Regions from separate parts of the Paenibacillus sp. FSL F4-0097 genome, predicted to be linked through region 1. Evidence: riboswitches for the same ligand, from Rfam matches in the RefSeq annotation. Region 1 holds a riboswitch; each other region holds the start of a gene.

Region 1 (4,215 bases):
GTCTCCTGGTGGTAAACCTCTTGGTATAGTGTTAATCCATCCACGCCTGCTTGAAGAAGCTCTTTATATTCGGCAGTCGATAGAGGATTTATCTCAATACTGACGGAGGAAAAAAATTCTCTAAGTACAACTACACAATCCTTAATATATGAGACAGGATTCTCCCGGCGCGATTCACCAGTCAAAATGAGGATATGCCGCAGACCTGTAGCTGCAATCTTCTCAGCCTCCCTGCGAACCTCCTCCAAGGACAGCTTTTTACGCGGAAAATCATAAATGGAGCTGAAGCTGCAGTAGGTACAATGATTCACACAAAAATCGGCAAGATACATCGGTGTGAACAGCTGCATCGAATAACCAAAATGTGCACGGGTCAGTCGCTGAGCAGCTTGCGCCATCTCCTCTAGCAGCGGCGTTGCTGCCGGAGAGAGCAATGCCAGCAAATCATTTTCGTTCAGCTTGTCTTTTCCAAGCGCCCGCTTAACGTCATCCTCCCGGAACTCCTTCCACAGCTGCTCATATGGATACTGCTCCAAGCGGGCCAGTGTGTCAAAAAAGCTCATGCTAATCCTCCCTCCTTTGGTGAACCTATCAAATTCAGTTCAGAAATCCAGTCAACGGTGACGAAGCAAAAGCAACTTCTTCTACAGGACCGAGTCCTGCCAAATAAGCTTTGCGGCCAGCGGATATCGCCTCGCGGAACGCTTCCGCCATGACGAGCGGATTACGTGCCGTTGCGACAGCCGTATTAAGCAGAACAGCAGCGGCCCCCATCTCCATTGCTTCCGCCGCTTCCGAGGGCTTGCCAATTCCGGCATCTACAATAATCGGCAAATTCACTTCTTCAATAAGAATACGCACAAGCTCCTTGGTGCGCAGGCCGCGATTCGTCCCGATCGGCGCACCAAGCGGCATCACAGCAGCAGCACCGGCATCTCTCAGACGTAAAGCAGCCGAAAGGTCCGGACTCATATATGGCAGTACTACAAAACCCTCCGCCGCTAGAATCTCTGTAGCTCGTATGGTCTCCAGATTATCTGGAAGCAGGTATTTCTGATCATTGATCACTTCGATCTTCACCCAGTTCCCCAGTCCCGCAGCTCTTGCTAATCTCGCAATACGGACTGCCTCCTCCGCTGTACGCGCTCCTGAGGTATTAGGCAGAAGAGTCATGTGGCCGGGAATGTGGTTCATGATATTTTCTGCTCCACCTTCCGGGTCCACTCGGCGAAGCGCTACAGTAATCACCTGAGAACCAGAGCTTGCGATCACTTCGGGGATCAGAGCATTCCGGCTATATTTTCCGGTTCCGATAAATAATCTACTAGTTAATTCGATGCCTCCAATATGTAACGGGTCATGCATGAAATTACCTCCCTTTGGTTCTTATAAATTTCTCAAAATTCTATACCGCTCCATCTCAACCCCCACCAACAAAGTGCACCAGTTCCAAACGATCATCCTCGCTCAGAGCAGTACTTTCATAATTCTCCTTACTGACAATTTCTCCATTCAGCTCAATGATCATCAGACGACCCGACCACTCAGGAAGACTGATCAAATCAGCTATAGTTTGAATACCACCAGAACACTCTGCGGATTTCCCGTTAATCAACAGTCTCATTCTGAATCACCCCCTTCGCCTATGCTTTTACCTCCCGGCTATGAATGAACCGCCTTATGAATAGCTTTGGCGGCCTCATAAGGATCATCCGCTCCGCAAATTCCGGACATCACAGCAATTCCTGCCGCGCCTTGCCTAATGATCTGCGCCGCATTAGCGGGACCAATTCCGCCAATCGCAATTACAGGAATAGAGCTAGTCTTCACCGTTTCTGCAAGCAGCTCTAACCCACGTGCGGGCAGCCCTAGCTTGCTCGCCGAGGGAAATACATGGCCAAACAAGCAATAATCAGCTCCCTGCTCTGAAGCATTCGCCGCTTCTTCCGGAGAATGAACCGATCTCCCCAGCCAAAGCTGAGGTGCAATTCGCCGGGCTGTAAGCGGGCTCAGACTGTGCCCAGCCAACTGAACACCCGCGGCACCAGCTGCCAATGCTACATCGATCCGGTCATTGATTATCAGTTTGGTAGCGGGTATACCGGCAGCCAACAGCTCCTGTGCCGCAGAGAGCAGTTCGCGTGCTGGACATTGCTTCTCTCTTAAGTGAATATAATCGACCCATGTCTGCACCGTGACAGCCAGTTCAACAAATTGTCTCAACAGCTGCTTGCCGTCTGATATTAGATGGATCTCAGCTTGTACCACTCGCGATCTCCTCTCTCTCACTTCCCTGTAGGCCAGTAAAAAACAAAAAAACTGCCCCCGTAAGGAAGGCAGTCAGAATCTGTATATAGACGGTACTACAAATAGCCCGACAACAGAAATTCGTTCTCCACTTCCCTACGCTGGTCTTAACCAGATCAGGTTCAAAGGGTCCGGAAATCCATTCCGTCTCAGCCAATCGGCACCCCTAGTGACATAAATATACAATTTTAAAATGCTAACGTGGTTTATAGTAACATATTTTTTTATTGAAATACACCCATTTATTCACATTAGCTGTACTAATCTAACCGTTTACTACCTCGCCACCATTTACATGAATAACCTGTCCAGTCACATAACTGGAATCGTCAGAGGCAAGATATACATAGGCTGGCGCCAGCTCCTCTGGTTGTCCAGGCCGTTTCATAGGCTGCGTGCCTCCAAACTCGCTAACCTGCTTCGCATCAAAGGTAGAGGGAATTAGCGGTGTCCAGATTGGACCTGGTGCTACACCGTTTACCCGTATGCCCTTCTCCGCCAGATTCGTGGACAAAGATCGTGTGAAACTCAGGATAGCTCCTTTAGTTGATGAATAGTCCAGCAGCTGCGGGCTTCCGCGATAAGCGGTAATTGAAGTTGTATTTATAATTGTAGATCCTGCTTTTAAATGAGGCATAGCTGCTTTTGTTAAATAGAACATCGCAAATATATTCGTACGGAAAGTACGCTCTAGCTGCTCGGAAGTAATATCCTCGATCTTAGCTTGCGGATGTTGCTCCGCCGCGTTATTGATGAGAATATCAAGCTTTCCTAAGCCCTCTACCGTCTGTTTAATAAGATCCTTACAGAATTTCTCGTCACCGATATCACCTGGAATTAGGATACATTTGCGGCCTTCCTGCTCGACCTGACGTTTAGTTTCCTCTGCATCTGAGTGTTCATTAAGATATGAAATGACCACATCAGCACCTTCTTTAGCAAAAAGCACAGCAACTGCACGCCCAATTCCGCTGTCTCCACCGGTAATCAACGCCGCCTTGTCTTGCAGTTTACCTGCTGCTTTATAATTTGCCGGCTCGTATTTGGGCAGCGGCGTCATTTCACTCTCAATCCCTGGCTGATGATGCTGCTCCTGTGGGGGTAAGGTTTTTGTAGCTTGTTTATTATTGCCTGACATCTTCCCTATCTCCTCTCGTTAAGTAAATTGATAGTTAACTGATCATCTTAGGATGGCACAACAATGCACGTTTATACGCTGGGTTTGTCATTTTCTTAAATCGCTTTACGAATCTTACTTACCACAATGCAAGTAGAAATAAACAACCGTGGATGTAAACTGCTGTAAGTGGAGAGGACTTCACTGCATACAAAAAGGCACAGCATCGCTGCTGTGCCTTGAATTGTTCACCCTAACTATTTCAAAGAAGAAACATGATTTTCTGCATTCACTCCATGTTCCAGTACCCACATAAAATAAAGAGCTTTAGCTGCTTTCTCCCGGGTCACTATGGCTTTAGGTTCTAGTTCTGTCCCATTGACCATTTGGCCTCTAGCAATCCCCACTTCAGATCTAATAAGCCCTAATTCATAAGCACTTTTCACTTTTGAAATTAAAAAAGGAGAAATGTCCGCCGTATCAACCAGCTGCTGCCAGGATACAAGTGGATAGTACATCGCTCCTCTAGCTCCTGGATCCAGATTGAAATCATAACCAGGATCTCCTGGCACTACTGCTGTGCCGTTATAATCAGTCATGTACTTAGGTTTATTAGCAAACTTTACTTGGTAAACATCATAGAGAATAGCACCCATCGTTTCACGTGACAGCTTACCTTTCGGATAATAGGCAAGATCTGATCTTTCCACTTTCATTAACTTAGAAATACTGCGTGTGAATTCAGCAACTGTCATCTCCGTATCTGGCTTAAAATTCCCTTGACGGTCTTT
Region 2 (4,215 bases), 750 kb from region 1:
AACCTTTTCCCAAGATGTCGGGTCTTGATATCCAAAAGATTGATCGCCAGCATTCATCAGCGGCAGCAGAATCTCAAGACTTTTTTTCTCAATCTCCTTGTCGAGCGGTGAAGTTGCATCTTCATGTGCAACCAGTAAATCCAGGGCTTGTTCAGGATTCTGCTCCACAAATTCCTGTCCTTTTGTAATGGCATTTAGAAATTTTTTAAAGTAGGCTTCAGAATTTTGCAATCCTTGTTCGCTGGCCACCAGCACAAGCTCATAATAGTCAGGCACTCCGTAATCCGTTGGATTAAGCGAAGTGACCGGATGTCCCTCTTTTTCAAGGATTAGTTGTTCATGGTTGATGAACCCGCCCATTATTGCGTCTACTTGTCCAGTAGAGATCGCAGGGATGAGGTCAAAACCTACGTCAATCAGCTTGGCGGATGAAGGATCGCCTCCATCACTCTGGATCATTGTCCGAATCATCGCTTCATAGAGCGGAATGGAGGAATAGCCGATTTGTTTTCCCGCGAGCTCTTTTGGACTATGAATACTGCCAGCCTGAGGAACCATCAGATGATTCAGTGGATGCCGCACGATTGCTGCAATCGAACGTACAGGGATTTTCTCGCCGCGTGCCATAAGTACCTGAGGCTGATAACTGAGCGCTAGATCAATTTGATTCGCTGCAACAAGCTTTAGGGAATCATTGCTGTCTGCAGGCATTTTGATCTCGACATCCAAACCTTCCTCTTGGAAAAAACCTTGCTGTTGCGCAGCGTATAGAAAGGAATGAACGGCATTGGGATACCAATCAAGCATAATCGTCAGCTTGTGTGACTGCTTATTTTCGGTATTGGAGGGATCGGTTTGGGAGTTGTTATTTATCTTGTCTGCCTTCCCGCAGCTGCTTAAGAGCAAAAGTGTGCATACTAGAAATACAGAAATAAGTCCTCGTTGTGGGGATTTTAAATGATTCATTGGTTTGATCCTCTTTTCTTTAAAAATAATTGTTCGAGTAAAGCTATCGCCAGAAAAAGCACCACACCAAGCGCGGACAGCAGAAATACAGCCGCGAACATTTCATCGCTCTGCATATTTCCGGCCATTCTGCGGCTGAAGTAACCGAGTCCTTTACTGCCGCCGAGCCATTCCCCGATAGTAGCTCCGATGACGCAGTATACAATGGACAGCTTTAAGCCAGAGAAAAAAGCAGGCAACGCCAGTGGAATTTGGGTTTTGACAAGCAGCTGCCAGCGGTTTGCACCAAATGTTAATAATAAGTCCTTGTAAGTCTGGCCACTTGTACGAAGTCCATCATATGTACTCACTACGACTGGAAAAAAAGCCGTCAAAAACACCACAGCCACTTTGCTCCACAGCGAATATCCGAACCACATAATAAAAATGGGGGATAGCGCAATTAATGGGATCGTCTGGCTAATGATAAGAAAGGGATAGATGGCCTTTTCTATGGGGCGATACAGGAACATTCCAGTGCCCAGCAATACACCACAAATAACAGAAAGGACAAAACCCACCAGTATCTCCTGTAACGTCGCCAATAAATGCTGTCCAAATAATAATTGCCTGTGCTCGATCAATGCGATTCCAATAGAGGAAGGTGCAGGGAGAATAAAGGCTGGAATCATGTGAAGGCGAACAGCTGACTCCCAGATTACAAGAATGAGCAGTACCAGAAGAAGGAAGGGACCATAGTTGTCTAGATGTTTTTTAAAAGGTATAGGTCGCATGTAATCTCCGCTCCAGCTCTGCACGCAGTGCTATAAACCGGGGTTCGTAGTTCATCTTATAATGTCTTGGCCTTGGTAAATCCACAACGATCTCCTGTAATTCGCTGTGCGCACCGCCAGATAATAAATAAATCCGGTCACTGAGCAATAGTGCTTCCTCCAGATCATGAGTGATGAGCATAATCGTCTGATTCAATTCACCCCATAACTCCAACAGCCAACGGTGTATCTCGCGTTTGGTCATGGCATCGAGAGCGCCAAAGGGCTCATCCAGCAGCATAAGACCACTTCCGCCTCCAGCCACTAAGGTGCGCAGAAATGCGACTCGCTGTTTCATTCCACCCGAAAGTTCATGGGGATAAGCCTTCTCTACATCTGCTAAGCCGAAGCGGGTCAACATTTCCCGAATCTGAGTGATCGTTTCTTGTTTATTGAATCTGGGCTTGATCTCCCAAGGCAAAAGGCAGTTGTCGAGCACTGTCCTCCAAGGCAGCAATAAATCCTGCTGAGGCATATAAGCGATCTGGCCTAAACGACTAGCGGTTGACGGGTGCGTAGAGAGTTTTATTTTTCCGTGAGTAGGTTCGAGTAAACCGGCAATCGTTTTGAAAAATGTACTTTTCCCGCATCCGCTAGCACCTACTACGGAGACGAATTCCCCTTGCCTGATATCCATGGATAGATCTGCGAATACAGGGGGTTGCTCAGATTCCGGAAAAGAGTAGGTTAGGCCTTGAATAGATAAAATGGTCGTGATGATCAAACCTCCTAAAATTTTTGTGGAGCGCCTAAACAAATAAAAACCCATCCATTTCCAGAGGAAATGAATGGGTCAAAAAGTTCATTCTGCATAATAACACTTAACATGCTTGATGAAAATTCTGCTCCACTTCCCTCCGCTGGTATGATCCAGATCAGGTTCCAAGGGTCCGGAGCTTGAAGCTCCGTCTCAGTCGGCCGACTCCCCTAGTGAAATAACAGGTCCATATTAATTTGTTAATAAATATACCATATCTTTCTGAGAAGTAAAGAGAGAAAGAAGTGAAGGATTAATCCAAGATTGGGTAAGATATAGGTAGGAATCTAGTTAATATTATAATTCCGATGTATATAATCGGAAAAAAGTATTGACGATCATGTGATGGCAGTGTACTATTCAATTTACCGGAAAAAATCCGGGTAGAGAGAGGGGATTTAATAATGAAAAAATGGAGTTTAACTATTATATTGGCGTTAACCGTGGTCCTTATAGCGGCTTGCGGCAATAATTCGAATACCAATACGGCTGCTGAACCTACAGCTGGAACGAATGGTGGAGCAGCATCTTCAGCGCAAAACAGTTTGGAGGCTGTGAAAGCCAGCGGCAAATTGCGGATAGGTACAGAAGGGACTTATGCGCCTTTTACTTATCATGACACTGCGGGGAAATTGACTGGTTTTGACGTGGAAATTGCTGAAGAAGTAGCAAAACGTTTAGGTGTTAAAGCTGAATTTTTTGAAACTCAGTGGGATGGTATTTTCGCTGGAATGGATGCGAAACGGTTTGATGTAATCTTTAATGAAGTTTCCATTAACGAAGATCGCAAAGTGAAATATGATTTCTCTGAACCCTATATCGTATCCAAAGCAGTATTGATCGTGAGCGAAGACAATGAGGATATTAAGACCTTTGCCGATCTTAAGGGTAAAAAAGCCGGACAATCCCTGACAAGTAACTTATCCGACATCGCTCGTGAGAACGGTGCTGAAATCGTAGCTACGGACGGTTTCAATCAAGCGATGGATCTGCTGACTTCGGGACGTATTGATGCAACTGTGAATGATGGCTTGTCTTATCTGGATCTAAAAAAACAAAAACCAGATGCAAAAATTAAAGTGGTTGATGAGATTCCTGAAGGATCACAAAGTGCCGCAGTATTCCTGAAAGGCAATGATGAGCTGGTGAAAGCGGTCAGTGATGCGATTACAGAGATGAAGAGTGATGGAACGTACTTGAAAATTTCCGAGAAATACTTTGGAGCTGACGTTTCAAAATAATACAAGGCTAGCAAGGCTAATTAAGCCTGGAAGCTAAAAAGGATGTCTGAATAATGGATGACCGCAAAATACAAATTTTCTTAGACACACTGCTACCCCTGCTAAAAGCCGGGGTGGCTTTTACCATTCCGTTGGCGCTACTTTCCTTTGTGCTTGGATTGATTTTGGCGATCCTAACCGCGCTGGCACGTCTTTCACCGTGGGTAATTCCGAAGCTAATCGCCCGTTTTTATGTGTGGGTTATTCGAGGAACCCCATTGTTAGTGCAGCTATTTATTATATTTTATGGTTTGCCGGCTGTTGGTATTGTACTCGACCCCTTCATTGCCGCCACCATTGGATTTACTCTTAGCGTAGGGGCTTATTCATCGGAAATCGTACGCGCTGCTATCCTGTCGATACATAAAGGCCAATGGGAAGCTGCCTTCTCAGTCGGGAT
Region 3 (4,215 bases), 1.7 Mb from region 1:
CACCTATTTACCGTTTGCCGCACACGTCCTTTTTCCGCGCAGGAAGGATGCCGACTCGTTTCGCCGTTTTTCCAGAGTAAATAATCTCGACTGCATTCTGGAGATTCCGCAGCAATCTATATTTTTCAAAATTCTCTCGACGGATATATTCATATGTCCCTTTCAGCTTGGATTCGTGACGATACGTGTCCAGCTGGAGGGGGATTCGATTCCCTTTAGTATTGCCCTAGAATTCGCGGATCGTTTCCGTGCGCTAGAGAAAACCTTCATACAGGATGACTACACTTATATTCATTGCGGGGAACAGACCTATGAGATGGTAGAGGATTTTGTCTTCCGAAATTTGGTGGATGGACTGGAGCCATATCTGGATCAATCGGATATCAATGGGGCTTATTTTGAGACCCTTCCTTTTTTCGTAGATGAAAGAATGCAGGTGCAAGCTTTTTACGGCTTTCAGAATGAAGAAGGTTCTGATGAGATTAGTGTAAATCTACGCTATCGCGCCTCACAGCTTGATGGAATTGATCTGAACGGAAAGCCCTATGCCAGTGCAAGCGATCCAGCGTATATTGCAAACTATTGTCATGAGCATTCCTATAATCGCTGGGGCCCAGACACGTATTATATGATGAATGAGCAGACCTTTTGCTGCATGACCCGGGCTGAACAGGAGATTGCTGTTAGTCTAGCCAACCAGATGTACGGGCAATATTATTACGGATTTTTACTCAATATTTTCCACAAAATCGTTCTGCTGAAGCTCGCCAATATGCACTCCCGACTTCGGATTAATCATGATTATGAGGAAATAGACAATCTAATCTACTCCATTAATAAGTTCTCGGCAAAGTTCTACTTCTTGGAGTTGATTTCCCAGTCGCAGGGCCGGGAGATATTTCTTCAGCTGCGTAAAGTATACGGAAACGACGCTTTGTTCGAGGAAGTGAAAGAAACCTTAAATGATCTGTTTCAGTATCAGGATAAGTTTCAGTCCAAGCGACGGGATAATCTGCTGATGATTCTCACTGTATTTACGGTAGTAAGCGGGATTTACGGCATGAATCAAGTCATTGACGATCTGGATGGAAAAATCCAATGGAGTAAAATGATTGGTTATTCCCCCTTTGAATTTCTTGCCCTCTTCGTGATCATGAGCGGGATTCTGATCAGCGTTGTCCTCACGCTAGGGGCGCTGGTTAGTGAGCTTAAACGGCGTCACCGCAAGAAATATAAAGATCTAGACTAGCAAAAAAGAAACTACTGGATTGGAAAAATTCAGGAGTGCACTACTAGACATTCCGAGTACAGCCGTCTATAATACACCGTATGCGAGAAATATAAGACATTAAGTATAGGTACAAAACTTATGCTTACTTATATTGCACATAGAAATACCCGTTAACTTCATAGAACCAGGGGTGCTGGAATTGGCCGGCTGAGATTGTATCCCACAAGATACTGACCCTTATACCTGATCTGGATAATGCCAGCGTAGGAATCGCCAATTGGTTCTGGTCCCTGTGACCTTGACTAACCTTGCGCCAAGCCAGCGTCCCGATCACTCGGGGCGCTTTTTTTGTTAGATCACTAAAAGATGTAGAAAAACGTACATACTACACTTTACGGTTCATGTTGTGAAGACGGGATTCTTGTAACCTTAAAGGAGAGAAGAAGACATGCACCTCAAAAAAGCACTTACGTTGTGCCTCACCTGTGTACTCATTCTTGCCATTGCCGGATGCGGCAGCAACAATGGGAATACAGCCGGAAACAAAGCAAATGCTACTGATCCAACTGCAGCGGCTGGCACGGATGCTCCAAAAGAGCTCACCAAAGTTAAAGTCGCACTCGACTGGACACCGAACACGAATCATACCGGTCTATACGTAGCTAAGGATCTTGGTTACTACGCTGAAGAAGGTCTGGACGTCGAAATCGTTCAACCAGGCGCAGCGGGTTCTGATACTATGGTTACTTCTGGCGAAGCCGCATTTGGCATCAGCGCCCAAGAAGGATTAACGCTAGCCCGTCTACAAGGCGTACCCCTTGTCTCGATAGCAGCTATTATTCAGCATAATACATCGGGATTCGCCGCTCCAGTAGATCGCAATATTAAATCACCAAAGGATTTCGAAGGTAAAACCTACGGAGGCTGGGGCTCACCAGCCGAAGAAGCAGCCATGAAAGCTATCATGGATCCTGAAGGTGGCGATGTGAAAAAGGTGAAGCTGATCAGTATCGGTGAAGCTGATTATTTTACCGCCGTCAAACGTGACATTGATTTCGCCTGGATTTTCTACGCTTGGACTGGCGTTGAGGCTGAGTTGCGTGGCGAGCCATTGGATATGCTGTACTTAAAGGATTATGCGCCACAGCTCGATTATTACACGCCTGTGCTGACGACGAGTGAGAAGCAAATTGCAGATCATCCTGAGCTGGTGAAGGCCTTCATGAAAGCCACATCAAAAGGTTATCAATATGCCATTGATCATCCGGAAGAGGCTGCCGGTATGTTATCGAAGGACGTTCCTGACCTGGACGCCGACCTTGTCCTAGCTAGCCAAAAATGGCTTAGCCCAAAATACAAGGACGATGCTGCCCGCTGGGGCGAGCAAAAAACCGAGGTCTGGCAAAATTACGGCGACTGGATGTATGATCTGAAGTTGCTGGATAAACCGCTGGATGCTGCTAGTGCATTCAGTAATGATTTTTTACCGGCGGAGTAAACAACAATTGTAATGAATTACTTCGTTATCAAAGTTGGCTTTTTAAACTTACCTTATAAAATGAGAGGATTGATTATTGTGGCTAACACCCTACTAAGCATTCAAGTAATTCCAAAAACTCCGAACAATGAGGATTCCATCCCATACGTAGATAAAGCGATTGAGGTCATTCAGAAATCCGGTGTTAAACATCAAGTGAATCCACTGGAAACCACAATGGAAGGTGAGCTTAGCGAGCTGCTGGAGGTTGTGCGTCAGATGCAGGAGGCGTTGATCGAAGCAGGCAGTCCAAGCGTAATTTCGCAGATCAAAATCGCTCATAATCCTAACGGAATCAGCATGGATAAATTGACGGAGAAATATCGGCCGTGAGATCGACCTGGAAGCTAATATGGCCGCCCCTTGTGGCGGTCGTCTTCTTTTTAACCGTATGGCAGCTATCTGTATCTGTATTTCATATTGAATCCTGGATTCTGCCGAGTCCTGCTGATATTGCCCGTGAATCCACCAGTAACGCTTCTGGTCTTTGGGCTCATACGATGGCTACGCTGCGGCTCACTTTAATTGGTTTTCCCATTGGTACGGGGGTAGGCCTGATCGTTGCTTTGCTTTTGCATCTTTTGCCTTGGGCTAGACGGGCTTTTTATCCACTTATTATTCTGAGTCAAAATGTTCCCTCCATCGCGCTCGGACCCCTGCTCATTATCTGGTTCGGCTTTGGTCTTTTGCCCAAAATCGTGCTGATTACACTAGTATGTTTCTTCCCGGTAGCTGTCGCTGCGATGGGCGGTCTGGCCCAAAGTGATCAGGTCATGATGAATTATATGAAAATGGCTGGCGCAAGCAAGTGGCAAATCTTCACCAAGCTGGAGCTGCCCTCTTCTATCCCGGCACTATTTTCCGGCGTAAAAATATCTGCTACTTATGCGGTTATGGGCGCCGTGGTCGCTGAATGGATTGGCGCGGATAAAGGTATTGGCTATTATATGCTTCTGCAGAAATCCGCATATCGTACGGATCGGATGTTTGTTGCTATTGTTATTATTGTACTTTTAAGTCTTGTACTCTTTGCTATTATTGCATTGCTGGAAAAATGGCTGGTTCGCTGGAAGCCGCGCCGTAACTCATAGAAAGGAAGATGCCTGTATGTCTCAAGCGACGCAAATGCAACACAGAACAACAGAAGTCATAAGCTCTCCTGAAGCTCATACCGTGGCACCCGCCCTTGAAGTGAGCGGCATCTCCAAATCTTTTTCCCATCGTCGCCGTGAGACGAACGTTCTGAATAATGTCTCTCTCAAGGTAGAGCAACAAGAGTTCGTTTCGATCGTTGGTCCTTCCGGCTGCGGAAAAAGCACCTTATTCCATATGATTGGCGGCCTTGTGAAACCCGATGCAGGCACGATCCGCATGAACGGTAAGGTCGTTACAGGTCAACGCGGTGAAATTAGTTATATGCCGCAGCAGCCTGCGCTTTTTCCTTGGC

The links. A riboswitch is a leader RNA that binds a small molecule or an ion and turns the genes downstream of it on or off. The one in region 1 is predicted to bind thiamine pyrophosphate.
Region 2: it holds a riboswitch for thiamine pyrophosphate, as region 1 does, so the genes downstream of both, MHH86_RS13105 (ABC transporter ATP-binding protein) here and MHH86_RS09675 (thiamine phosphate synthase) in region 1, are expected to answer to the same signal.
Region 3: it holds a riboswitch for thiamine pyrophosphate, as region 1 does, so the genes downstream of both, MHH86_RS02055 (ABC transporter substrate-binding protein) here and MHH86_RS09675 (thiamine phosphate synthase) in region 1, are expected to answer to the same signal.

What each region holds. Positions count from the first base shown of each region.
Region 1 covers NZ_CP151965.1:2,180,188-2,184,402, reverse strand. Annotated here, with positions in the region: gene thiH (2-iminoacetate synthase ThiH) at 1-563, opposite strand, end outside; gene MHH86_RS09685 (thiazole synthase) at 598-1,365, opposite strand; gene thiS (sulfur carrier protein ThiS) at 1,421-1,624, opposite strand; gene MHH86_RS09675 (thiamine phosphate synthase) at 1,663-2,268, opposite strand; TPP riboswitch at 2,384-2,485, opposite strand; gene MHH86_RS09670 (SDR family oxidoreductase) at 2,573-3,445, opposite strand; gene MHH86_RS09665 (GDSL-type esterase/lipase family protein) at 3,682-4,215, opposite strand, start outside.
Region 2 covers NZ_CP151965.1:2,931,747-2,935,961, forward strand. Annotated here, with positions in the region: gene MHH86_RS13095 (ABC transporter substrate-binding protein) at 1-966, opposite strand, end outside; gene MHH86_RS13100 (ABC transporter permease) at 963-1,739, opposite strand; gene MHH86_RS13105 (ABC transporter ATP-binding protein) at 1,720-2,502, opposite strand; TPP riboswitch at 2,614-2,717, opposite strand; gene MHH86_RS13110 (amino acid ABC transporter substrate-binding protein) at 2,940-3,776, shown strand; gene MHH86_RS13115 (amino acid ABC transporter permease) at 3,830-4,215, shown strand, end outside.
Region 3 covers NZ_CP151965.1:458,207-462,421, reverse strand. Annotated here, with positions in the region: gene MHH86_RS02060 (hypothetical protein) at 1-1,249, shown strand, start outside; TPP riboswitch at 1,408-1,518, shown strand; gene MHH86_RS02055 (ABC transporter substrate-binding protein) at 1,680-2,729, shown strand; gene MHH86_RS02050 (MTH1187 family thiamine-binding protein) at 2,808-3,101, shown strand; gene MHH86_RS02045 (ABC transporter permease) at 3,098-3,859, shown strand; gene MHH86_RS02040 (ABC transporter ATP-binding protein) at 3,894-4,215, shown strand, end outside.